DNA from 2 places in the Thalassotalea hakodatensis genome. Region 1 is predicted to be linked to the other one. Evidence: predicted binding sites of a transcription regulator. Region 1 holds the regulator's gene; the other holds the start of a gene.
What was found. The regulator MetJ, encoded in region 1, represses methionine synthesis genes. The targets are predictions, from matches to a motif close to TAGACGTCTAGACGTCTA.
Positions count from the first base shown of each region.

Region 1 (12,595 bases):
GTGTGTGGACAAGCATTTATTGATCATGCGCTTGAAATTAATTGTCAACATAATGGAGTGTCGTTAACGGGGTGGTTAACCAAACCTAGCTTTCATCGCAATCAAAATGACTTATGTTATAGCTATGTTAATGGCCGTATGATGCGCGATAAATTAATTAATCATGCAATAAGGCAAGCTTATCAAGAACTGTTACCCGCGGAAACATATCCCGCCTTTGTGTTATTTCTTACCTTAAATGTACGGGAAGTGGATGTAAATGTGCATCCGGCAAAGCATGAAGTGAGGTTTCACCAAGGTCGCTATATTCATGATTTTATTTACGCAACTTGCCATCAAGCACTTACTGAACAGACAGAACTGATAGAACAAACCTCCGAAGCGACTTCATCATATCAAAACCTTGAACAGCGTACTGCTATCAGAGGAGCAGCAGAACAGAGTCAGGATTATATCGCTCCCTTAAGATCCTCAGGTTCGGTATCTGGCTACAGAGCAAACAGCCAGGCGCCGTTTTCGTCTTCGTCGCAAGTGCCGTTAAACGCAGCTGAAAATTATCAGCAGCTAATGACGCCAGTGACTGAGTCACCTCAGCAATCATTAGAGACAACTGCAAATACTTGGTTATTTGTAGCTCCGCACTATGGGTTGTTTGTTGATGATCAGCAACAAGTTCAATTATGCTGTCTAAAACAGCTAGCTAAGAAAATTCTGCAAGAAAAAGTGTCGTCACAATGGCCAAGAGGTATAACGAGTCAGCCTTTATTGTTACCTGTAAAACTGAATGCTGATAAGGTGCATAGGAGTATGGTGAATAACCACCAAACAAAATTTGAGCAGTTAGGCATAGTGGTAGAACTTATCAGCGATAAGGCTGTCCAAATAAGGCAGTTTCCGGCAATGTTACGACATGTTGATGTTAGCTATTGTTACTTGAAATTAATAGAAGCTCTTAGTGTGGCTGAATGTGAATTAACTGATGAAAAACTTTGGCAACAGGCATTTGCAGAAGTTGCAACACCATCAAGCTTTCAAGCAGTAGACATGAACAATTTGATGAAAGAGTTCGAACACTATTTTCCTGAAAAAAATAAACAACAACAAGTCTTGAAAACACTGCCGGTAGACCTTACATCAGCTATACAGCAATTACAGCAGGCCAATTAGTTCTTGTATGTCATCTACGTTTAATGAGCTGCCGCCAGTTATTTGTTTAATGGGGCCGACGGCTTCTGGAAAAACAGCATTAGCATGTGAACTTTATGATGCATTACCTTGTGACATCATCAGTGTAGATTCTGCGCTAGTATACAAGGATATGGACATTGGAACGGCAAAGCCAACATTAGCTGAGCAAGCGAGGTATCCGCATCGATTAATCGATATTAAAGATGCGAGTGAAAGCTATTCTGCCGCTGAGTTTTGCCAAGATGCCTTAACAGAAATTGCTGCTATACGCGCCAAAGGTCGTATGCCAATTTTAGTTGGCGGTACTATGATGTACTTTAAAAGCTTAATTGATGGTATTTCGCCATTACCTGAAGCAAATGCCACAATTAGGGCTGAGATTGAAAAACAAGCAAGTGTTCTTGGTTGGCAAGGGGTACACGATGAATTAGCAAAGGTTGATCCGCAATCTGCGCAACGTATTCATCCGAATGACCCGCAGCGTTTGACAAGAGCGTTAGAAGTATTCCGCATTACCGGTAACACTTTGACACAATTAACCGCAATAAAAGGTGAGAGACTAACCGGTAATGTTTTACAATTTGCGATTGCACCGAAAGAACGCAAAGATTTACATGCTCGAATTGAACTGAGGTTTGAGCAAATGATTGCTCAAGGTTTTGAGCAAGAAGTCGTTAAATTAAAAGAACGTGGCGATTTACATGAAAACCTTCCTGCTATTCGGTGTGTAGGTTATCGCCAAATGTGGCAATATTTACAGGGTGAATGTAGCCATGAGGAAATGGTTTTTAAAGGTATATGTGCCACTAGGCAATTAGCAAAACGTCAGTTAACATGGTTACGTAACTGGCCAACACTTACTTGGTTAGCGATGGAGAATAAAAACAATCTCCAAGAAATTTTAAATGCAGTAAGCAAAGTGTAAACATTGATGTATAATTAGTTTTGCAGATAGTATTGATTAAATTACTCTTTTGACTATCTGCTTAAACATTAAATTTTGAGTGAGTATTACTCGTTGATTTTGACAACAATAACAAAAGGGGCCAAATAATGGCAAAGGGGCAATCTTTACAAGACCCATTTTTAAATGCGTTACGTCGTGATCGCATTCCAGTAGCAATATACTTAGTGAATGGCATCAAACTACAAGGACAAGTAGAATCATTTGATCAATTTGTTATTTTATTAAAAAACACCGTGAGTCAAATGGTTTATAAACATGCCATTTCTACGGTTGTACCAGCTCGTGCAGTTAATACCGCACCTCAAGCTAGCCAAACTGGTTTTAATCAATCAGTGGAAAACGAAGATTAATGCTAGTAACTCGTATTGTTCGGAGTTGTTCATTTGTTTGATCGTTATCAAGCAGGCGAACAAGCGATACTTGTTCATGTAGATTTTCCAGACGAAAATGCCCGCGAAGACTTACAAGAGTTTGAAATGCTTGTAAGCTCCGCTGGTATAGAGTCGCTTGCTGTTGTAACAGGTAAGCGCGATACACCGCACCCGAAATTCTTTGTAGGGAGTGGCAAAGCGGAAGAAATCGTTGAAGCAGTGACATGTTATCAAGCCAATGTCGTACTCTTTAATCATAGTTTATCCCCGTCTCAAGAAAAGAATGTTGAAGCGTTATGTAAGTGTCGTGTTGTTGATCGTACAACCTTAATACTTGATATTTTTGCACAACGTGCCCGTACGCATGAAGGTAAGTTACAGGTTGAGCTTGCTCAGCTTAAACATATTAGTACGCGATTAATCAGAGGGTGGACGCATTTAGAGCGTCAAAAAGGGGGGATTGGTCTTCGAGGACCAGGTGAGACTCAATTAGAAACAGATAGACGCTTGCTTCGAGAAAGAATGACAAACATTCGTAAGCGTTTAGAAAAAGTTGAAAAACAACGCCAGCAAGGTAGAAGGGCGCGTAATAGAGCAGAAATTCCAACGGTTTCGTTAGTTGGATATACCAATGCAGGTAAGTCAACATTGTTTAATCGAATTACCCAGGCGGGAGTTTATGCTGCCGATCAATTGTTCGCGACTTTAGATCCAACGTTACGAAAAATCGAGGTGGAAGATGTTGGCCGGGTTATATTAGCAGACACGGTTGGCTTTATTCGCCATTTACCTCACGACTTAGTGGCTGCATTTAAAGCGACATTAACTGAAACGCGTGAGGCAGAAATATTGCTTCATGTTATTGATATTGCAGATGAACGACGTTCAGAAAATATTGAACAAGTACAAGCTGTGCTAGATGAAATAGACGCTGGTGATGTACCTCAGCTATTAATTTGCAACAAAATTGATATGCTCGAAGATGGTGAACCTAGAATAGATCGTGATGAAACAGGGTTGCCAATTCGTGTTTGGTTATCAGCGCAAGCGGGTATTGGTATTGATTTATTATTTATCGCATTAAGCGAGCGTATGGCTCGTAAAATCGTTAAGTTTAGTTTAAAGATACCTCCAAATTACGGTAAGTTGCGCGGTGAATTATATGATTTAAACTGCATAGAACGAGAATCATACGACGAACAGGGTAATTGTTTAATGGATGTAAAATTACTGGAACAAGAGTGGAATAAATTAAGAAAACAAGATGAAGTGCACATAGAACGCTTTATCGAAAGTTAACAGACTGATATATTAGAGCAATTCTTGACTTAATATGTCATTTATAGACATAGAGTATTAATAGCGGAGAGCGTTATGGCTTGGAACGAACCAGGGAAAGATGATAAAGACCCCTGGAAAAATAAAGGTGGTAAAAACCAAGGACCACCGGATCTAGATGATTTAATCAAAGATTTAGGTAATAAGTTTGGTGGTGTATTTGGCGGAAAGTCTTCTGGTGGCGGCGGTAAAAGCTTCTCATCAATCGGCTTAGCGCTGGCCATCATTGTTTCAGTACTTGTGTACGCGTTCAGTGGTTTTTATACCATCAAAGAAGCTGAAAAAGGTATCGTACTGAGGTTTGGTCAGTATGCTGGTACAGTAGAGCCAGGCTTACGTTGGAAGTGGACATTCGTTGAACGAGTGATCCCTGTTGATATTCAAACAACGCGTGATCTTCCTGCGTCTGGTTTCATGCTTACACAAGATGAAAACGTAGTACGGGTTGAAATGCAAATACAATATCGTGTTGTTGACCCACGTAACTATGTATTTAGTGTAACCAATGCTGATGATAGCCTTAGTCAATCACTTGATAGTGCATTACGCTATGTTGTTGGTCATTCAATCATGGATGATGTATTAACAAGTGGGCGTGAAATTGTGCGTCAAGCGGTATGGACTGAACTAGAAAAAGTGATTGAACCTTACAATTTAGGTATTTTGATTGTTGATGTTAACTTTAAAGATGCTCGTCCTCCAGAAGAAGTAAAAGATGCCTTTGATGATGCTATTGCAGCTCAAGAAGATGAGGTGAGGTTCTTACGAGAAGCTGAAGCATATGCTCGTGGTATAGAGCCACGTGCTCGTGGTCGTGTTAAGAGAATGGAACAAGAAGCGTTAGCCTATAAAGAACAAACGGTATTAGATGCTGAAGGTTCGGTTGCTCGCTTTTCAAAATTGTTGCCTGAATATAAAGCCGCGCCAGAAGTTACGCGTCAACGCTTATACTTAACTACAATGGAAAAGGTTTACAGCAATACCAGTAAAGTTATGGTCGACGTTGATGGTGGTAATAACATGATGTACTTGCCGCTCGATAAAATTATTCAACAGCAATCAACAAATTCACAAAGAGTGAATAATCAGTCCAGTCAACCTGTGACAACAACACATTCCTCTAAGAACTCAGCGCCGTCTACTTCAGGTCGTGCTGATCGCTTCAACAATGGGAGAAATTAAGCAATGAAAAACTTTCTTATTGCCCTTATTGCCGCCCTGTTGGTGTTAGCGGTTTCTGCTGTCTTTGTTGTATTCGAAGGTCAGCGTGGCATTGTGTTTCAATTTTCAAAAATTAAACGTGACGATGCCGGCCAAATGATGGTTTATGAGCCAGGGTTACATTTTAAAATACCGTTTATTGAATCTGTTCGTAAGATTGATGCGCGTATCCAAACGTTAGATGAAGAACCAGATCGCTTTGTTACATCAGAGAAAAAAGATTTAATGGTTGATTCATACGCGAAATGGCGCATTGTTGATTTTTCAACGTATTACTTACGTACTTCAGGCTCTATAGAAAATGCTAGAGCTTTACTGAAACAGAAAATAAATAATGGCTTACGTACTGAATTTGGTTCTCGCACTATTAAAGAGATTGTTTCTGGTGATCGTGATGATATCATGAGCAAAGCTTTAGAAAGCGCTGAAAGTAGCCGTGAAGACTTAGGTATTGATGTTATTGATGTACGTGTTAAAGCAATTAACTTGCCTACAGAAGTCAGCAACTCAATTTACGATCGAATGCGTGCTGAACGTACTGCCGTAGCAAAAGAGCATCGTTCAAAAGGCCAAGAGCAGGCAGAGATTATTCGAGCCACGATTGATGCAAAAGTAACGGTGATGTTAGCTAACGCGCAAAAAGAAGCCTTTGAAATTCGTGGTGAAGGTGATGCATTAGCGGCCAAAGTTTATGCGGATGCTTTTAACGAAGATGCTGAATTTTATAGCTTTGTTAGAAGCTTAGAAGCATATGAAAACAGTTTTAATAGTAAGAATGATATAATGGTTGTCAAACCTGATAGTGATTTCTTCCGTTATTTAAAGAATACAGATAAATCAAAATAATCTGTAAACTTAATTGTTAAAAGGCCATGCTCAGTAAAATGACCATGGCTTTTTTATTCTGAGGACTATCATGACGATTGAATTATTATTAATGGCATGTGGTTTAGCCTTAATAATTGAAGGGCTGATACCCGCATTGTTCCCAAATAAGTGGCGAAATTATGTGTTGAAAATAGCACAAGAAAGTCCCTCGAACATCCGTACTATGGGAATAGTTGTGGTTTTTATCGGCTGTTTAATCTTATGGCTGCTTTATTAATATCAATTAATATAAAAGAATACTGCTGTTAAGTTATTCTGATTCTTTTAAATTTTAAAATCGTATTAAAAACCATCAAATAATTCCTTGGCCTCAATTAGGGTTTTTGGTAGAATCCCCGCCTAATTTTCTTTCCAATATGTGAATATGGGTAAAAACGTCGTTGTTCTCGGCACTCAATGGGGTGACGAAGGTAAAGGTAAGGTTGTAGACTTACTTACTGATAAAGCTAAATATGTGGTGCGCTATCAAGGTGGGCACAATGCAGGTCACACTTTGGTGATTAACGGTGAAAAAACCGTACTTCATCTTATTCCTTCTGGTGTTCTACGTGAAAATGTAAAGTGTCTGATTGGTAATGGTGTTGTGCTTTGTCCTAAAGCCTTAATGACAGAAATGAACATGTTAGAAGAGCGCGGCGTACCTGTACGCGAACGTCTTTTAATTAGTGATGCTTGTCCACTTATTCTTCCTTACCACAATGCATTAGATGCTGCGCGAGAAAAAGCACGTGGTAACAAAGCTATTGGTACTACTGGTCGTGGTATTGGCCCAGCTTATGAAGATAAAGTTGCGCGCCGTGGTTTACGTGTAGGCGACTTATTAAACGCTGAAACTTTCGCCGCTAAGCTTAAAGAAATTGTTGAATACCATAATTTCTCTTTAGTGCATTATTATAAAGTAGAGCCGGTCGACTTTGAACAAGTGCTAGCAGACGCACTTGAAGTTGGTGAGGTGATCAAAGCTATGATAGCTGATATCCCTGAATTACTTGATCAAGCACGTAAAAATGGTGATTCAATCATGTTTGAAGGTGCCCAAGGCACTTTACTTGATATTGACCATGGTACTTACCCATACGTAACTTCTTCAAATACTACCGTTGGTGGTGTTGCTACAGGTTGTGGTTTTGGTCCTCGTTATCTTGATTATGTTCTTGGTATTACCAAAGCTTATACAACACGTGTAGGCTCAGGTCCATTCCCAACAGAACTTGCTGACGAAATAGGTCATCATTTAGGTACGGTTGGTCATGAGTTTGGAGCAACTACAGGGCGTGAGCGTCGTTGTGGTTGGTTTGATGCTGTTGCCATGCACCGTGCCGTTCAAATTAATTCAATCAGTGGCTTTTGTTTAACCAAACTTGATGTATTAGATGGTTTAAAAACACTGAAAATCTGTACTGGTTATCAGCTTGATAACGGCGAAGTGATCACTGTATCGCCAACTGCAGCGGAAGGTTACGAAAAAGTAACGCCAATATACGAAGAAATGCCTGGTTGGGATGACTCTACGGTTGGGGTAACCAGCTATGATGCGTTACCAGCCAATGCAAAAGCATACATTAAGCGCATTGAAGAAATTACAGGTGTTCCAGTAGATATTATTTCTACCGGTCCAGATCGCGTTGAAACAATAATTAAAGTAAATCCATTTCAGTAAGCGAATGCGATAGTTGTTTAAAAAAAACCACCGTTCATGGTGGTTTTTTTATATGCCGAATAATTAATTGGTTTTTTGTTCTATACTAAACTAAAGGTGTGAGGGCAGTGAATGAAAGCGATATTAATATTCTTTTTGATGCAAATATTACCTTCAACAGCGAAGGAGTTTACGGTTGGTGTTCAAAACACTTCTTTTTATCCCTTGTATGATTTTCCTAACCCAAGCCATACGAAAGAACTTCTTGATGCGTTTGCAAAATCTAAAGGCTATACGTTTACGTATATAGTGCTACCCGTTAAACGAACTAATTATTGGTACAAAGAAAATGCGATAGATTTTAAATATCCAGATAATAGACGTTGGACGAACGGCCGTAGTTATTATCCATTATTAACGTTTAGTTTACCCACAGTAGAGCTGTTGGCAGCAGCCATGGTACCAGTTAAAAAAGTAGGGCGTAAACGAGAGGAAATTAAACAGTTAGGCACTATATTTGGCTTTCATCCAACCTTGTGGTTAGATTTAATCGAAAAAGGTAATACTGAAGTAGTTGAAAGCCCATCCACGTTAAATATTGTTAAACAAGCTACGCATGGTTATGTCGATGCGTTGAACATTGAACCTGCCGTAGTGAAACATCATTTACGCTTATTAAATAAAGAAGGAGCACTAGTGATTGATAAGAGTTTGCCTCACGAAGTATATAGTTATCACCTTTCCACAATTCATTATCCTGAGGTATTAAAAGAATTCGATCAATTCCTCTTGAATAACCAGGCTTTGTTAGGAAAGCTTAAAAAAAAGTACAATATTGATGATATTAGCGCATACAAAAAAAATGAGCAGAATAAATAGCCTAGCGATTTAACTTCCTTATATTCTTTTTCTTTTTAATATAGCGAGAATAAAGCATACCTGCTTAAGAACTACTTTGTCACTGTCGATCGAAAATGTTGAAAAATTACGAGTTTAAATTGGTTAACGGGCAGGAAATGACAATTTTCCCCCGTTTATGCTCGTTTAATTGACTTTTAAACGAAAAATAACAACATAATTCAGCGTTAAGATACTGAGCATTAGTTATCGTTATGTGTATTAGGCATGAAAAGTCACTATGATCTTACTCAATGAGCTTTATTGACTTACTGGTCGGCCTTGCTAAGAGCCAAGATGATCTTTTACTATAGCTTGAAAGAATAAAAACAACAATTTTACTTTTAATTTTAATATAACGCACAAGGACAACCCATGACGGACTTTCGCCAAAAAGCTCTCGATTATCATCAGTTTCCAAAACCAGGGAAAATAGGCATTGAATTAACTACACCAGCAGAAACTAGCCATGATTTAGCATTGGCATATAGCCCAGGTGTTGCAGAACCAGTGAGAGAGATTGCCGAAAATCCAGAGGCTGTTTATCAATATACTGCTAAAGGAAATACCGTTGCTGTAATAACGAATGGTACGGCAATTTTAGGCTTGGGTAATTTGGGCGGTATGGCTGCAAAACCTGTGATGGAAGGTAAATCTTTACTCTTTAAACGCTTTGCAAATATTGATTCGATTGATCTAGAAGTAAAACATAAAACGGTTGAAGAATTTGTAACTACAGTTGCAAATATCGCAGACAGCTTTGGTGGCATCAACCTTGAAGATATAAAAGCCCCTGAATGTTTTGAAATTGAAAAAGCGTTAATAGAACGCTGTAAAGTGCCGGTGTTTCATGATGATCAACATGGTACTGCTATTGTGACTGCTGCGGGTATGATCAATGCACTTGAAATTCAAGGAAAAGAGCTACGCCATGCAAATATTGTATGTATGGGAGCAGGCGCAGCTGCTATTGCTTGCATGGAGTTATTGATTAATTGTGGTGCTCAGCGTGAAAGAATTTATATGTTAGATACTAAAGGAGTTATTCATCCTCGTCGTAATGATCTAAATGAATATAAAAAGCTTTTTGCGAACAATACGGATAAAAGAACCCTTGATGATGTCATTGATGGTGCAGATGTATTTGTTGGCGTATCAGGTCCAAATGTATTGTCAGCGGAGCAGGTAAAACTCATGGCAAAAAACCCTGTTATATTTGCCTGTTCAAACCCTGATCCTGAAATAAAGCCTGAAATTGCATTGGCAGCAAGAGATGATGTTATTATCGCCACGGGCCGTTCTGATTACCCTAACCAAGTGAATAATGTTTTATGTTTCCCCTTTATTTTTCGAGGAGCACTTGATGTACGTGCGCGTACCATCAACGATGAAATGAAGGTGGCTTGTGTACACGCTATTCGTGAAATAGCAAAAGAACCGGTACCAGATGAAGTATTATCAGCAAGTGGTGATAAGCAATTATCATTTGGCAAAGATTACATCATTCCTAAGCCTATGGACCCAAGATTATGTCATCGGGTAGCTAAAGCGGTAGCACAAGCTGCGGTTGAATCTGGTGTTGCTGCATTATCATTACCCGAAAAATATGAAGACTAGTGGCTAATGCATCGTTATTTTATGTGTTAAGTAACGATGCAAATATTTTGACTGAGTATGATAATGCGAACGTTGAATAATGATTTACTATCAATCTTCATCGTCTTCAAAGACGCTAAAATCAGTAATGCCTTGCTCAGCTAAAGCATCGCGAATACTTTTAGGTAACCTATGCTCATTGTCTTTGGCAAGGTCTTCGTCGCTGGGTAATGGTTGGCCAGTGAAAGCGTGTAAAAACGCTTCACATAACAATTCACTATTTGTTGCATGACGTAAATTATTAATTTGGCGACGTGTTCGTTCGTCGGTTAACACTTTTAACACACGAATTGGAATCGACACGGTGATTTTTTTTACTTGCTCACTTTTTTTACCGTGTTCAGCATACGGGTTGATATATTCGCCATTCCATTCAGCCATGAAAGACCTCTAGTTACCTATAATACATAATTACGTTGATTTTACTGTTTGTAGCATCTTAGTCAATATGAATGTGTAGAAGTTTAGATGTCTAAAGTGCTTGATCCGATGCTTTATAACGTATAGACTTTTGGACGTCCAAACATCTATTTGGTTGGTAACTGTAGCAAAAAGGTGAGTAATATGAAAAATAGCAAATTAGCAACCACTGCGGTAAGAGCTGGTATAAATACAGATCAACATCATGGTGCTGTGATCCCTGCCATACACCTTTCAAGCACTTATGCATTGAAAGGCTTTAATGATAAACGCCAATTTGACTATTCTCGTACGGGGAACCCAACGCGCGCTACATTTGCTCAAGCGATCGCTGACTTAGAAGGCGGTTCTGTTGGTATTGTTACTTCCACAGGAATGTCAGCGGTACATTTAATTTGTCAGCTGTTATCAACTGACGATTTAGTGATTATTCCACATGACTGTTATGGTGGTAGTTATCGATTATTTACCCATTTGGCTAAGCGAGGCCAATTCAAATTACTGGTAGTAGATCAAAATGATCAAGCAGCATTCAAAGAAGCCCTATCACAACAGCCTAAACTCGTGCTCGTTGAAACGCCAAGTAACCCGTTAATGCGTATTGTCGATATTGCGCAAGTGGTTAAGCAAAGTCATGACGTTAATGCGCTTGTCGCTGTAGACAACACCTTTTTATCTCCAATATTACAACAACCTCTCGCCCTAGGAGCTGATATTGTTTTTCACTCTACTACCAAATTTATCAATGGACACAGTGATGTCGTTGGCGGGGTGCTGGTCACAAAAGATCAAGCACTTGGAGAAGAACTAGCATGGTGGGCGAACTGTATTGGAATTACAGGCTCTGCATTTGATAGTTATTTAGCGTTAAGAGGGCTAAAAACTTTACCCATTCGCATGAAGCAACATCAAGAAAATGCCGATGCAGTCGCAAATTTTTTACGTGAACATGGTGCAGTTGAACGGGTTTATTATCCTGGTTTTGAAGATCATCCAGGTCATCGTATCGCTATGCAACAACAAACGGCCCATGGTTCGATGATGAGCTTTGAAATTAAAGGCGGCGTAGAGGCTGTAAAAGTACTTTTCGATAATCTTTCATTATTTACGTTGGCGCAATCATTAGGCGGTGTTGAAAGCTTAATTAGCCATCCTTCAACAATGACTCATGCAGGGATGGAATTATCGGCTCAAATTGCAGCAGGTATTAGCCAGTCATTAGTGCGTATTTCTGTTGGAATTGAAGATATTGAAGATATTCTTTCTGATTTAAACCATGGCTTAAGCGTAAGCCAAAAAGTCTAGTTACCGAATTAAGTTGAAGAAGAAATGAATCAAACTAACGTAGTTGAACAATTTAGTGCTGATAAAAACCAATTAGCGAAACATGCAACGAATGTCCATAAATTTGGTGGTAGCTCGTTGGCATCAGTACAGTGTGTTGAACGTGTCGTTGAAATAATACGACAACATTGCCAAATAAATGATGTTATTGTTGTGTCGGCCAATGGTGATACGACTGACGCTTTGTTTGATATTTACCACCAAGCGTTAGCTCAAACCGATTCATTATCGACGCAAATATTAGCTTTGCAAGATCAACAAGCGAGTTTGATCAATCAGTTGTTAAATGCTGCCAGTGCAGCACGATTAACAATGCAACTTGCTGAAGATATTGAGCAAATTACGCAATGGATGGTGTCAAAACCAGTGCAATATGAAGCTGACTTACTTGCATACGGAGAAGTATGGTCTGCTAGATTATTATCATCAGTGCTCAGCGAAACGGTTTGCCCGAGTTATTACCTTGATGCGCGCGATTTTCTAGTGATAAATAATCAAGTAGATTGCTTTGTTGAACGAGATGAAAGTTTACAGCAATTTAAAGAATGTCTTAAAGCTAATCAGCTAGCGATTGTCACCGGGTATATTTGTAAAGATATTGAAGGTAAAAGCTGCACGTTAGGGCGTAATGGTAGTGATTATTCCGCAACAATTTTAGCCTCATTT
Region 1 covers NZ_AP027365.1:385,073-397,667, forward strand. Annotated here, with positions in the region: gene mutL (DNA mismatch repair endonuclease MutL) at 1-1,167, shown strand, start outside; gene miaA (tRNA (adenosine(37)-N6)-dimethylallyltransferase MiaA) at 1,175-2,113, shown strand; gene hfq (RNA chaperone Hfq) at 2,242-2,505, shown strand; gene hflX (ribosome rescue GTPase HflX) at 2,539-3,825, shown strand; gene hflK (FtsH protease activity modulator HflK) at 3,901-5,046, shown strand; gene hflC (protease modulator HflC) at 5,050-5,931, shown strand; gene QUE72_RS01650 (DUF2065 domain-containing protein) at 6,002-6,190, shown strand; gene QUE72_RS01655 (adenylosuccinate synthase) at 6,338-7,633, shown strand; gene QUE72_RS01660 (hypothetical protein) at 7,745-8,491, shown strand; gene QUE72_RS01665 (malic enzyme-like NAD(P)-binding protein) at 8,885-10,126, shown strand; gene metJ (met regulon transcriptional regulator MetJ) at 10,217-10,546, opposite strand; gene metB (cystathionine gamma-synthase) at 10,730-11,890, shown strand; gene metL (bifunctional aspartate kinase/homoserine dehydrogenase II) at 11,915-12,595, shown strand, end outside.

Region 2 (12,595 bases), 1.6 Mb from region 1:
AATAATACCCGTGTCTTTTTCATTCCTTAATAACCGGCCTGTCGCTTGTATTAACTTTTTGCTGGCTTCAGGGACACTAATCGACATAAAAGGATTCCCGCCTTTCGCGCTAACATATTCAGCGTGAGCTTCTTCTACCGGGCTTGTTGGTACAGAAAAGGGGAGTTTGGTGATAATTAAGTTTGTAAGATATTTACCCGGCAGATCAAGCCCTTCTGAGAAGCTTTGTGTGCCAAAAACAATGCTGCTTTTATTGCTGTTACAGTACTTTTTGTGACTATCAATGATGTGTTGTCTTGATTGCTCGCCTTGAACCAAAATAGACAATTTATTTTTTTCACGCAGTGCTTTAGCGACAGTTTCCATCTGCCAGTAAGATGAGAATAACACTAACGTTGCCATATCTTGGGCAATCAGTTCTGGTAGCCTTCGAATTAATTCATCGGTAAAGCGTTCATCACTTGGCTCGTATTCAGTATCAATTATTTTCAATTGTGCGCACTGTTGATAATCAAAAGGCGAGTCCACCTTTTGATACTGGGTACCATCAGTATTACTTAGGCCTACTTGTCGGCGGAAATGATCAAATGAATTTAACGCCATTATGGTTGCAGAGCAAAGTACAGCTCCTTCACATTTAGACCATAACTTATCTTCCAAGGTAAAGCCTACTTCAATGGGGGATGCTGCTAATAAGTAATCAAGTTTTTTATGTTCAGTTAATTCACACCAACGAGCAACCGGTGCTGCTTTCTCACTATCAACTTTTGCATACATAGCCCATAAGGCATGAAAGTTTTCTAGTCGCTGACTTAAAAAACCATACTCTGATAATAGAGGTTCGGCTAAATAACTTGCTACTTCACCGTCTTTTACCGCTTCCATTAACAGAAAATATAATTTATTCGCGTGGTTTAAACATTTTTTACTAAGCTCTTCTAAATCTTCTGCGGGTTGCTTTATAGCCTTAGGCAGCACACCATGTTCAAAACGATAAACGGTATTGTCTTTGTCTGTAGAAAACTTAGTACGCTTATTAGGCACAAAATAGATGCTTTTGTTAGCATCAATGAAGGTAAGAACTTTTTGTAAATCAGTGAGGAGATCTGTGCAGTCATCTGCTAGTTTTAATGACGGTGAAATAGCACTTTGCGACTTGATTAGCTTTGCCATTTTATCCGCTAACTCTTTAAGTTTATCTAGCCATTCTGTTGCACCTTTTAAGGCAATTGCAGCACTGGCGTGATCACGGGTTATTTTCGGTAGGTGGTGCGCTTCGTCAATAATATAATAAGTATCTTCTGGATCAGGTAAAATTTTACCACCACCCATTTCAAGATCTGCCAAGAGCAAACTGTGGTTAATCACTAACACATCGCTGTTATCCATGGTTTCTCGTGCTTTATGAAACGGACAATGCGTATGATCAGCTACATTTCTTAAACAGCTGTATTTATCAGACTGAATAAGTTGCCAAATATGATGCGGAATAGGATCTGTCCATGAATCTCTATCACCTTGCCAGTGATTTTCCATTAAAGCTTTATGCAATTGTTTTAAAAGTGTTATGTCACGCTCAGAGGGTTTTTCAGCGAAGGTAAAACCGGGCTGTGGGGTGTCTTGCGCGCTTACTGCTGCAGTTAATTTTTGTCGGCATACATAGCGCTGTCGACCTTTTACCAGTGTGAATGAAAAATCAATGCCGCTATGTTGCTTTAAAAAAGGTAAGTCTTTCTCCACTAGTTGTTCTTGCAATGCGACGGTTGCTGTTGAAATACATATTTTTTTGTCTTTCGCTTTAGCCAGTGGAATAGCGCCTAAGGAATACGCAAGTGATTTACCTGTACCAGTACCTGCTTCTATCGCGATTATTTTACGATCTTTGCTGTATTCTCCTGCAAGCGTTTTTGCTATTTCTGCAATTAAAAAGGTTTGTTGTTTTCTAGGATTGAAGTTCTCTAGGTGTTCACCGAATGCTTTGTAAGCTGTTCGTATTGCTTGTTTTATATTATCGGAAAGCATAGAAAGCTTTAACTCCCTGAGACGGTTTATTCTAGCGTCAATTTAATTTACAATGCTGTATATATTACCAGTTCGCTGGTGCGATTGATAACACTTTAAGGATTTTATTTGCTGCAATCGTGTAAAACTATTAAAGGCTTTATTTTGACGAGGCAGGCTTACGACAGTCAAGCAGGTATCGTTTTATCTTACTGGATAAAAAGCAAAGATGGCGTTAGTTGTATCAATATTTATGATGAACAGGCGTTATTTTTTATCGAAAATGAAAACGTTGATAAGTCTCTTGCTCTGCTAAAAGCGGCTGCAATAACGGTTAATAAAATTACTCCGTTAACATTAAAAACCTTTCAACAGCAACAAGTCACGGGGTTCTATTTTAATTCAATGCAGCACTTTTATCGTGCCCGTGAAGTGCTATTAAATCATGATATTAAACGTTATGAAGATGATATTAGGCCAGATGAACGGTATTTGATGGAACGCTTTATTACCGCCAATGTAGAGTTTATATGTCAATCATCAATTGATGAACAGTTAGGTAGTCCTCCTGTATTTACTGGTGTTAAAGCGAGGTCTTTAGTTGAAGGTAAATTACGTTTTCCTGTGTCGTTTTCAGTTGTTTCATTAGATATTGAATGCACGCTAAAAGGTGAATTATTTTCTATAGGTCTTTATTTAGAGTCTGATCAGCAAGAATCAGTGAAAACAGTACTGATGATCGGTGAAAATACTGGTTGTTACTCTAATAAACTCTCTACAGATGAAGCGAGTCATATCTACCCGCAGATTGTCTGGTGCGCAAATGAAAAGGCGTTACTTCAAGCACTTATCCGTTGGTTTCATGAATATGATCCCGATATTGTTATTGGTTGGAATGTTATTAACTTTGATTTTCAAATTTTACAACAACGATTCGACTTATATCGATTAACGTTTTCAATTGGACGAGATGGTAAACAACCACGATGGAGGAAAAATCGCGCAAGTGAGCAGCTTTTTATTGATATTAATGGTCGTGTGATCATAGACGGAATCGATTTACTAAGAACGGCAACGTATTCTTTTAGTAGCTTTTCATTAGATTCCGTGGCAACAGAGTTACTCGGTGTTGGAAAAAAAGTTGAAGATGTTGAAAATCGAGTGGCTGAAATCATTGATAATTTTCATCATGATAAATTAGCCTTAGCAGCCTACAACATGCAAGATTGTGCACTAGTGTTGCAGATATTTGAACATACTGACTTGTTATCGTTTGCTAAACTGCGTGCTGAATTAACTGGCTTATCAATTGACAGAATAGGGGGATCAGTTGCTGCATTTACCAACCTTTATTTGCCTAAGTTACATCGAGCTGGTTATATTGCACCTAATTTAGGCGACGGAATGAAAGGGTTAGTGTCGCCGGGTGGCTTTGTGATGAATTCAATACCTGGACTGTATAAAAACGTATTGGTCCTCGATTTTAAAAGTTTGTATCCCAGTATTATTCGTACCTTTAACATTGATCCCATGGGGATGGTGGAAGGATTACTCGATATTGACCATAGTATAGAAGGTTTTGACGGTGCATATTTTTCCCGAGATAAACACTTTCTGCCCGATATTATTGAAGAATTATGGTCTGAACGTGACAAAGCAAAAGCTGAACATAATGATGCGCTTTCACAAGCGATCAAAATTATTATGAATTCCTTTTACGGTATATTAGGTTCAACCGGTTGTCGATTTTTTGACCCTCGACTCGCAAGTTCTATTACGAAACGTGGTCATGAATTACTAAAAACGACGAAACGTTGGATTGAACAGAGAGGGTTTCAAGTTATATATGGTGATACAGACTCTATTTTTGTCAGTGTACCTGATGATCTTGATCAAGCTGCTTGCAAAGTAAAAGGAGATGAACTTGCTGATTTGATTAATCAACGTTGGCAAGAAGAGCTAACTCGTAAATACAAGATTACCAGCCAATTAGAAATTGAATTTGAAACCCATTTTATTAAATTTTTTATGCCTACGATTAGAGGACAAGAAGTTGGCACTAAAAAGCGATATGCCGGCATTGTAAATAAAAAAGGTACTGAAAGTATTATTTTTAAAGGGTTAGAAAGTGTACGCTCTGACTGGACTCCCCTTGCTAAACAGTTTCAAAAGTCGTTGTATAGTAAAGTGTTTAATGATGAACCCGTTATCGATTATGTTCGCAGTATTGTGCAACAAACCTTAAAAGGTGAGCTGGATCATCTATTGGTATATCGTAAACGTATTCGTCGAAAACTACACTTGTATGTCAAAAATGTGCCACCGCATATAAAAGCGGCACGTGCAGCCGATGAGATAAATAGTCAACAGGGTAGAGCGCTACGATTTCAAAATAAAGGTTGGGTTGAATATGTATTAACCACATCGGGGCCACAAGTTGTTGGCTACGTAAATGCACCAATGGATTATCAGTTGTATATTGATCGTCAATTAGCTGCTGTTGCTGATGCTATTTTGCCGTTTATCGGAGAATCTTTCGATCAAATAGTGGCTCCTCAGCAATCGCTATTTTGAATGTATAACTTTTACCATAGATTGCTAATGATTAACTAATAACAGAACTAACTGAAAAATAACGTGCGTTTCAGTTAAATTACCAGTATGTTGTGTTTAGATGGCTAGATAGCTATAAAGAAAAGTGAGTAATATGAAGAAACAGACCAAAATTATTAATGCGGGTCGAAGCAGTAAATGGACGCGTGGTGTAGTAAACCCACCCGTTGAGCGTGCTTCTACGGTAGTATTTGATTCAGTAAAGCAGATGAAGCAAGCCGCGGCTAATCGCGGTAATCAAACGTTATTCTACGGACGCCGAGGCACATCAACAGCGTTTGCTTTTCAAGATGCGATGATTGAGCTTGAAGGTGGAGCAGGTTGTGCACTTTATCCTTCGGGAACCGCGGCAATCACTAATGCTATACTTGCCTTTGTTTCAGCAGGTGACCACATTTTAATGGTTGATACTACGTATGAACCTACTCGTGACTTTTGTGAAAACGTATTAGCAAAGTTTGGTGTTGAAACAACCTATTATGATCCGTTAATTGGCGCTGGCATTGAATCACTTATAAAAGAAAATACTCGCTTAATATTCTTGGAATCACCTGGTTCAATCACTATGGAAATTCAAGACGTACCAAGTATTGCAAAAGTGGCTCATCAACATGATTGTATTGTTATGCTTGATAATACATGGTCTGCTGGCATATTTTTTGACCCATTTGCCCATGGTGTTGATATTTCTGTTCAAGCGGCTACCAAATATATTGTTGGTCACTCTGATGTGATGCTAGGCACTGCGGTAGCCAGTGAAGAATTTTGGCCTAAATTGCGTGAAAACAGTTATTTAATGGGGCAATGTACTTCGCCTGATGATTTATATTTAGCCTTACGGGGTATACGCACCTTAGGTGTTAGGTTAAAGCAACACCAAGAGAATGCATTAAAAGTAGCCCATTGGTTAGCTGCTCGTGAAGAAGTTGAGACGGTATTACACCCATCGTTTGAATCATGCCCTGGTCATGAATTCTTTAAACGTGATTTTACCGGTTCGAATGGTTTATTTTCATTTGTTTTAAACATTGGAGATACTGCCGCCATGAATGAGTTTTTAGATGGGATGCACCATTTTAAAATGGGCTTTTCATGGGGAGGATTTGAAAGCTTAATTCTAGCGAATAATGTTGAACGACTAAGAACAGCAACCAAAGTAGCCTATCAAAAACCTATTATTCGGCTGCATATTGGCTTAGAAGATCCTGATGATTTAATTGAAGATCTTGCCAACGGCTTTGAACGTTTAGCTGCATCGCTTAACGAGCGATAACGTTAAGGTAAGCATTTCACTTTAGATTATTAAAGAAAAATACAAAAAAAGGCCAAGTCATGACTTGGCCTTAATATTTCATCTTATCCCAACGTTTATATTAATATATTTAACGTTAGCGATTGTAAATCTATTATTTAGAAAGCAGACGTGTCTGCGAATAAACCTACTTTCAAATCTTTAGCAGTGTAAATTTCTTTACCATCAACAGAAACACTTCCGTCAGCAATACCCATAAAGAGTTTGCGTTTAATAACGCGCTTTAGGTTAATTTTATAAGTGACTTTTTTAGCGGTAGGTAATATTTGACCGGTAAACTTCACTTCACCGACACCTAAAGCACGACCACGACCAGGACCACCTGACCAAGCAAGATGAAAACCAACAAGCTGCCACATTGCATCTAAACCTAAACAACCAGGCATTACAGGGTCACCTTTAAAGTGACAATCAAAAAACCAAAGGTCAGGAGTAATATCAAGTTCTGCGATGATTTCACCTTTACCGTACAAACCACCTTCATCTGTGATTAATTTGATACGATCCATCATTAACATGTTATCAGCAGGTAATTTACTATTCCCTTCACCGAAAAAGTCTGTTGTACCCGCTAAAACGAGCTCTTCTTTAGTATATGAGTTTTGTTGTGCCATTAGCTTTTCAATGTGTTGGTCTAAATTTCAAAGGCGCTACTTTAGCGAACACTTGTACACTAAACAACTCTGAACAGTTAAATTTTTTATTATTTGTTTGTTAAAAGGTGGTTCTACAGTTAAAATTCGGTAACGCATAACCGAATTTTGGTTAATATATATTAAGCTAACAAGTTGAATAAAATGAAAAAAGAGCCTTTATCTAACGCAGAGAAACAAAAGCGGTATCGCGAACGTCAAAAAGAGCGAGGAAAACAAGAAATACGTGGATACATGACGCAAGAAGCAAAAGAATGCTATCAGTTAATCACAGAACAAACAGGTTGGAATGATAGTATTATTATGAGTAATGCCATTCGTTTGACATATGCGGCATATAAAAATGGTCAAATTGCATTACTTAATAGCTGGCTGAAAAAAAATAATTTATAAACCACGTACTCGGCTATAATTGACCAATAAGTTAAATAAAATACGCTAGAGTGCTATTTTTTCCGTTGTGTTGGCTTGGCTTTCGCTATATTCTTAACGGGCTTTAAAATACGCAATTTTATTAATATGAGTAAGGTATTTGTCCTTTGATTAACGTTTTATTAGTAGATGATCACGAATTAGTACGCACAGGTATTAGAAGAATACTTGATGACGTAAAAGGTCTGAAGGTTGTAGGCGAGTGTCAAACAGGTGAAGAAGCTGTTGCTTTTTGCCGCAAGGATGAGCCAAACGTTGTGTTAATGGACATGAATATGCCTGGTATTGGTGGCTTAGAAGCGACAAAGAAAATAATTCGCTACGCACCAGATGTTAAAGTGATCGTGTTAACGGTGTATTGTGAAGACCCTATTCCTACAAAGGTGATGCAAATAGGTGCCGCAGGTTACTTAACGAAAGGCGCTGGCTCAGATGAAATGGTAAACGCCATTAGAGCAGTAAACAGTGGTCAACGATACCTCACACCAGCAATTGCGCAGCAAATGGCACTAAATCAGTTTAAATCACCTGATGAAAACCCGTTTAATGTATTATCTGAACGTGAACTTCAAATTATGCTGATGATCACTCGGGGTGAAAAAGTACCTGATATATCAGAACAATTAATTTTAAGTACTAAAACGATTAACAGCTATCGGTATCGTATGTTTGAAAAGTTAAATGTTAGTAATGACGTTGAACTTACTCACCTTGCTATTAGGCATGGAATGTTAAAAACCGAAACGCTTTAATTTGTTTTGTCTCAAGAACAATCAACCACATTTGAATATAAAGCCTTCCTGGCCTCGGTAACCGAGCAGCCAGGCGTTTACCGTATGTATGATGATAAACGTACGGTCATTTACGTTGGTAAAGCGAAACACCTTAAAAAACGCCTTTCAAGCTACTTTAGAAAAGACGTAGGCAGTAATAAAACGCGTGCTTTAGTTAAACAAATTTCAGCAATTGATGTAACCGTCACCAATACGGAAGCTGAAGCGTTAATTTTAGAAAATAATTACATTAAAAAGTACCTTCCTAAGTACAATATTTTATTAAGAGATGATAAATCTTATCCCTATTTGTTAATTACTGATCATAAACATCCAAAACTTGGATTGCACCGCGGTGGTAAAAAAGTAAAAGGAGACTACTTTGGCCCGTACCCAAGCGCGGGCGCAGTATGGGAAAGCTTACGTTTAATGCAGAAGTTGTTTCCTATACGTCAATGTGAAGATAGCTATTATCGTGCCCGTAGTCGACCTTGTTTACAATACCAATTAGGCAGGTGCTCCGCGCCATGTGTAGATAAAATTAGCGAGTCTGACTACCAAGAACAAGTGAATCTGGCAAAATTGTTCCTGCGAGGAAAAAGTTCTGATGTAATCGCAGATTTGGTAGATAAAATGGAACATGCAAGTGCTGAATTAGCATTTGAAAAAGCAGCGCGTTTTAGAGATCAAATTTCTACATTGAGAAAAGTACAGCAGCAACAATTTGTTAGTGGTATTGCGGCTGAATTGGATGTAATAGGCTATTATCGCCATCATTCTCAAGTGTGTATTCATTTACTATTTATTCGTGAACATAAAATTTTAGGCAGTAAAAGTTATTTTCCGACCGTACCTTCTGATACCGATGACCAAGAAGTTATTGAAGCGTTTATTCAACAACATTATTTTGGCAACTCATTAGAAACAGGTAATACACCTAAAGAAGTTGTGGTGCCTTTTAAAATAGAAAACAGTCAACATTTAGCTGAATTATTAATGCAACAAGCAGGGTTCGATGTGAAAATGTCTTACCGGGTTAAATCTGAACGTGCGCAATACATTAAGCTTGCAAACACTAATGCACAAATTGCTTTGCAAAGTAAAAATGCTCATAAAGAATCAATGCAAAGTCGATTTGATGCATTAAATGAAGTATTTGAAATGGGGAATGGAATTCAACGTATTGAATGTTTTGATATCAGTCATACCATGGGGCAACAAACTATTGCATCTAATGTAGTCTTCAATAGAGAAGGGCCGCTAAAAAGCGATTATCGTCGATACAATGTTGTTGGCATTACCCCAGGTGATGACTACGCTGCAATGGCTTTTGCTTTAAATAAACGCTATGGAAAACTGACTAACGAAGATAATTTACCAGATATTGTGTTTATTGATGGTGGTAAAGGTCAACTGGCTAAAGCAGAACAGTTTTTTGCTGAGCTCAATTTAAATAATACGCCTTTATTAGTTGGGGTTGCCAAAGGTGAGTCTAGAAAGCCAGGGTTAGAAACACTTATATTAGCAGGTACGCATCAATTAATCTCTTTGCCTGGTACGTCACCCGCATTGCATCTAGTGCAGCATATTCGTGATGAATCACACCGATTTGCTATTGCAGGACATCGTGCTAAAAGACAAAAAGTCAGTAAAAAGTCTACATTAGAAACAATACCGGGTATAGGCGCTAAAAAACGGCAGGCATTATTGAAATTTCTTGGCGGCTTGCAAGAAGTACAGGCCGCGGATAAAAATACCTTAGCTAAAGTACCTGGGATCAGTAACTCACTTGCTGAAACTATTTATAATGCTTTACATGACAATTAACCCCAGTTGTGTAAAATGTCTGAAACGATTTTGTTCGTAGACTTTTGACAGCTACGTTAATCGATATACTAATGAGCCTAGAAGTAATATGTGGACCATCCCAAACCAAATTACATTATTTAGAATTACCTTAATTCCAGTTTTTATTATTGTTTTTTATTTACCTATCTCTTGGAGTCATTTTGGTGCGTTTGCTATTTTCTGGTTAGCGGCCGTAAGTGATGCACTTGATGGTTACTTAGCACGTAGGTTAAATCAATCATCGGCTTTTGGTGCATTTATAGACCCTGTGGCTGATAAGCTGATGGTTGCAGCGGCATTAATCATGATCGCGGCTGACTTTGAAGTATGGTACGTTGCAGTGCCTGCAATGATTATGATTTCCAGAGAAATATTTATTAGTGCCTTACGGGAGTTTATGTCTTCAAAAGGTAAACGAGATATTGTTGCCGTTTCTACTTTAGGCAAATATAAAACAGCCGCACAAATGCTGGGGGTGATGGGACTAATTTGGCAGCCTAATTATGATATACCGTTAATCTTATTTAATTTCCCGCATGAAATTTTAATGTTTGCAGCTTATGCCTTTTATTATATCGCGACGGTTCTTACTGTTATTACAATGGTGAGCTATTTTAAAGCTGCTTGGCCAGAGTTAAAGCATTAAAATAAACATAAATTTAGTAAAAAATCGACAGATCAGTCGGTTTTTAACCAGTTGAATTAAAATTGATATTAAATTGTTGACTCACATAATTTTCTATGTAGAATGCTCCTCCAGTTGACAGGGAGTCAGCAAATGAAGCGGCTGTAGCTTAATTGATAGCACATTGTTTTCAATGTGAATGTCACTAAGGTACAGAGAGTGAGTATCGTTACTTGCTCACGCTACTCTTTAAATAGAGTGAACAATATGAAGCGGCTGTAGCTCAGTTGGTAGAGCATCACGTTGCCAACGTGAATGTCACGAGTTCGAGTCTCGTTAGCCGCTCCAATTTTAATAAGGAAGTTAAATTTGACTACCCACGTGGTTGATGAAACGGCGGGTTGGCAGAGTGGCTATGCAGCGGATTGCAAATCCGTGGACCTCGGTTCGACTCCGGGACCCGCCTCCACTTTGCCCGGGTGGTGGAATTGGTAGACACAAGGGATTTAAAATCCCTCGCTGGTAACAGCGTGCCGGTTCAAGTCCGGCCCCGGGTACCATTTCATCCTACGTCAGTAGTTGAATTATAAAAAAAGCTTGCGCTATTATGCGCAGCACTTAAATGAAGCGGCTGTAGCTCAGTTGGTAGAGCATCACGTTGCCAACGTGAATGTCACGAGTTCGAGTCTCGTTAGCCGCTCCAATTTAATACTGTTTAAGCGACTGTAACTCAGTTGGTAGCGCATTGTTTTCAATGTGAATGCCACTAAGGTACAGAGAGTGAGTCTCGTTACTTGCTCATGCTACTCTAGAAATAGAGTGAATAATATGAAGCGGCTGTAGCTCAGTTGGTAGAGCATCACGTTGCCAACGTGAATGTCACGAGTTCGAGTCTCGTTAGCCGCTCCAATTTCTTACAACAATATAATTTGTAAGAGCGTAGGTTAACCAATACCTACGATAAAAAACTTCCCTTATGCCCGGGTGGTGGAATTGGTAGACACAAGGGATTTAAAATCCCTCGCTGGTAACAGCGTGCCGGTTCAAGTCCGGCCCCGGGTACCATTACTTTATGTAATAAAAAATTTGTATGAAGCGGCTGTAGCTCAGTTGGTAGCGCATTGTTTTCAATGTGAATGTCACTAAGGTACAGAGAGTGAGTCTCGTTACTTGCTCATGCTACTCTAGAAATAGAGTGAATAATATGAAGCGGCTGTAGCTCAGTTGGTAGAGCATCACGTTGCCAACGTGAATGTCACGAGTTCGAGTCTCGTTAGCCGCTCCAATTTCTTACAACAATATAATTTGTAAGAACGTAGGTTAACCAATACCTACGATAAAAAACTTCCCTTATGCCCGGGTGGTGGAATTGGTAGACACAAGGGATTTAAAATCCCTCGCTGGTAACAGCGTGCCGGTTCAAGTCCGGCCCCGGGTACCATTTTCATGATCTTTTTATCATTCTAATTCAATTTTAAAACCCTTGAGTTACCATGGGTAGACGCATATACAAGTAACGATTTAAAATCTCTCGTTGGTAACAGCGTGCCGGTTCAAGTCCGGCCCCGGGTACCATTTCATATCAGAGTTTTTCAACATTGTTAACTAGTATGATTCATAACGATCTGTTTCTATCCATAATTGTAATACTGTAACTCTTCTATCAAGTCAGAATTGACGGCATCACTGTACGAACTCTTTATTTTTAGTTATATTGCATCACTCTCATCTTATGATTGAATATATAGTTACGTATTTTTTATCACCAAGCAGTAGACCTATTCAATGAACGATAAGGAACTAGAATATAGCTCACTGGAATCTCTTATGGCCTTTACTGTTTTGTATAGTCACATAAGATATTTTCACCCGTCGGCTAATACAATCGCTTGTGATTGGGAACAATTTTTAATACATTCAGTGATTAATTTTTCCACGTCACATAGCGAGACGGAGTTATTAAATAAATTAAAAAGTACCTTTAAGACTCTTGCGAATTTGCGGTTTATTCGTGAAAGCTATAGCACTAACAAAGAATCGATCTTACAAATAGAGAATGGTAAAAAACAATTTTGGCAACATTTGGGCATTTGCTTAGGAGATGAAGGAAGTTGCTATAAAAGTGAACTGATTCCACATAAAAGCTGGATAAAACAGCAACCTGAAGAATCCACTGCAAAAGAGTGGATAAGGTTGAAAATACTGAAAGGCTGGCATGTGTTAATGCCTTTATTTGGTGATAATACAGCCACAACAACAGGTAATCAACGTTCAGTAAATGAATTAGCCTTCACTCAACCTAGGAAATCGGTTTTATTACTTGCTGATACCATTTTGT
Region 2 covers NZ_AP027365.1:1,952,096-1,964,690, forward strand. Annotated here, with positions in the region: gene dinG (ATP-dependent DNA helicase DinG) at 1-2,022, opposite strand, end outside; gene QUE72_RS08560 (DNA polymerase II) at 2,131-4,575, shown strand; gene QUE72_RS08565 (cystathionine beta-lyase) at 4,709-5,887, shown strand; gene fabA (bifunctional 3-hydroxydecanoyl-ACP dehydratase/trans-2-decenoyl-ACP isomerase) at 6,025-6,540, opposite strand; gene QUE72_RS08575 (hypothetical protein) at 6,724-6,972, shown strand; gene uvrY (UvrY/SirA/GacA family response regulator transcription factor) at 7,119-7,763, shown strand; gene uvrC (excinuclease ABC subunit UvrC) at 7,770-9,611, shown strand; gene pgsA (CDP-diacylglycerol--glycerol-3-phosphate 3-phosphatidyltransferase) at 9,700-10,278, shown strand; tRNA gene QUE72_RS08595 (tRNA-Gly) at 10,530-10,605, shown strand; tRNA gene QUE72_RS08600 (tRNA-Cys) at 10,653-10,726, shown strand; tRNA gene QUE72_RS08605 (tRNA-Leu) at 10,731-10,817, shown strand; tRNA gene QUE72_RS08610 (tRNA-Gly) at 10,885-10,960, shown strand; tRNA gene QUE72_RS08615 (tRNA-Gly) at 11,091-11,166, shown strand; tRNA gene QUE72_RS08620 (tRNA-Leu) at 11,236-11,322, shown strand; tRNA gene QUE72_RS08625 (tRNA-Gly) at 11,467-11,542, shown strand; tRNA gene QUE72_RS08630 (tRNA-Leu) at 11,612-11,698, shown strand; gene QUE72_RS08635 (S41 family peptidase) at 12,085-12,595, shown strand, end outside.
Region 2: QUE72_RS08565 (cystathionine beta-lyase) is a predicted target of MetJ. The motif match lies at 4,673-4,690, and genes of this name have one in related genera.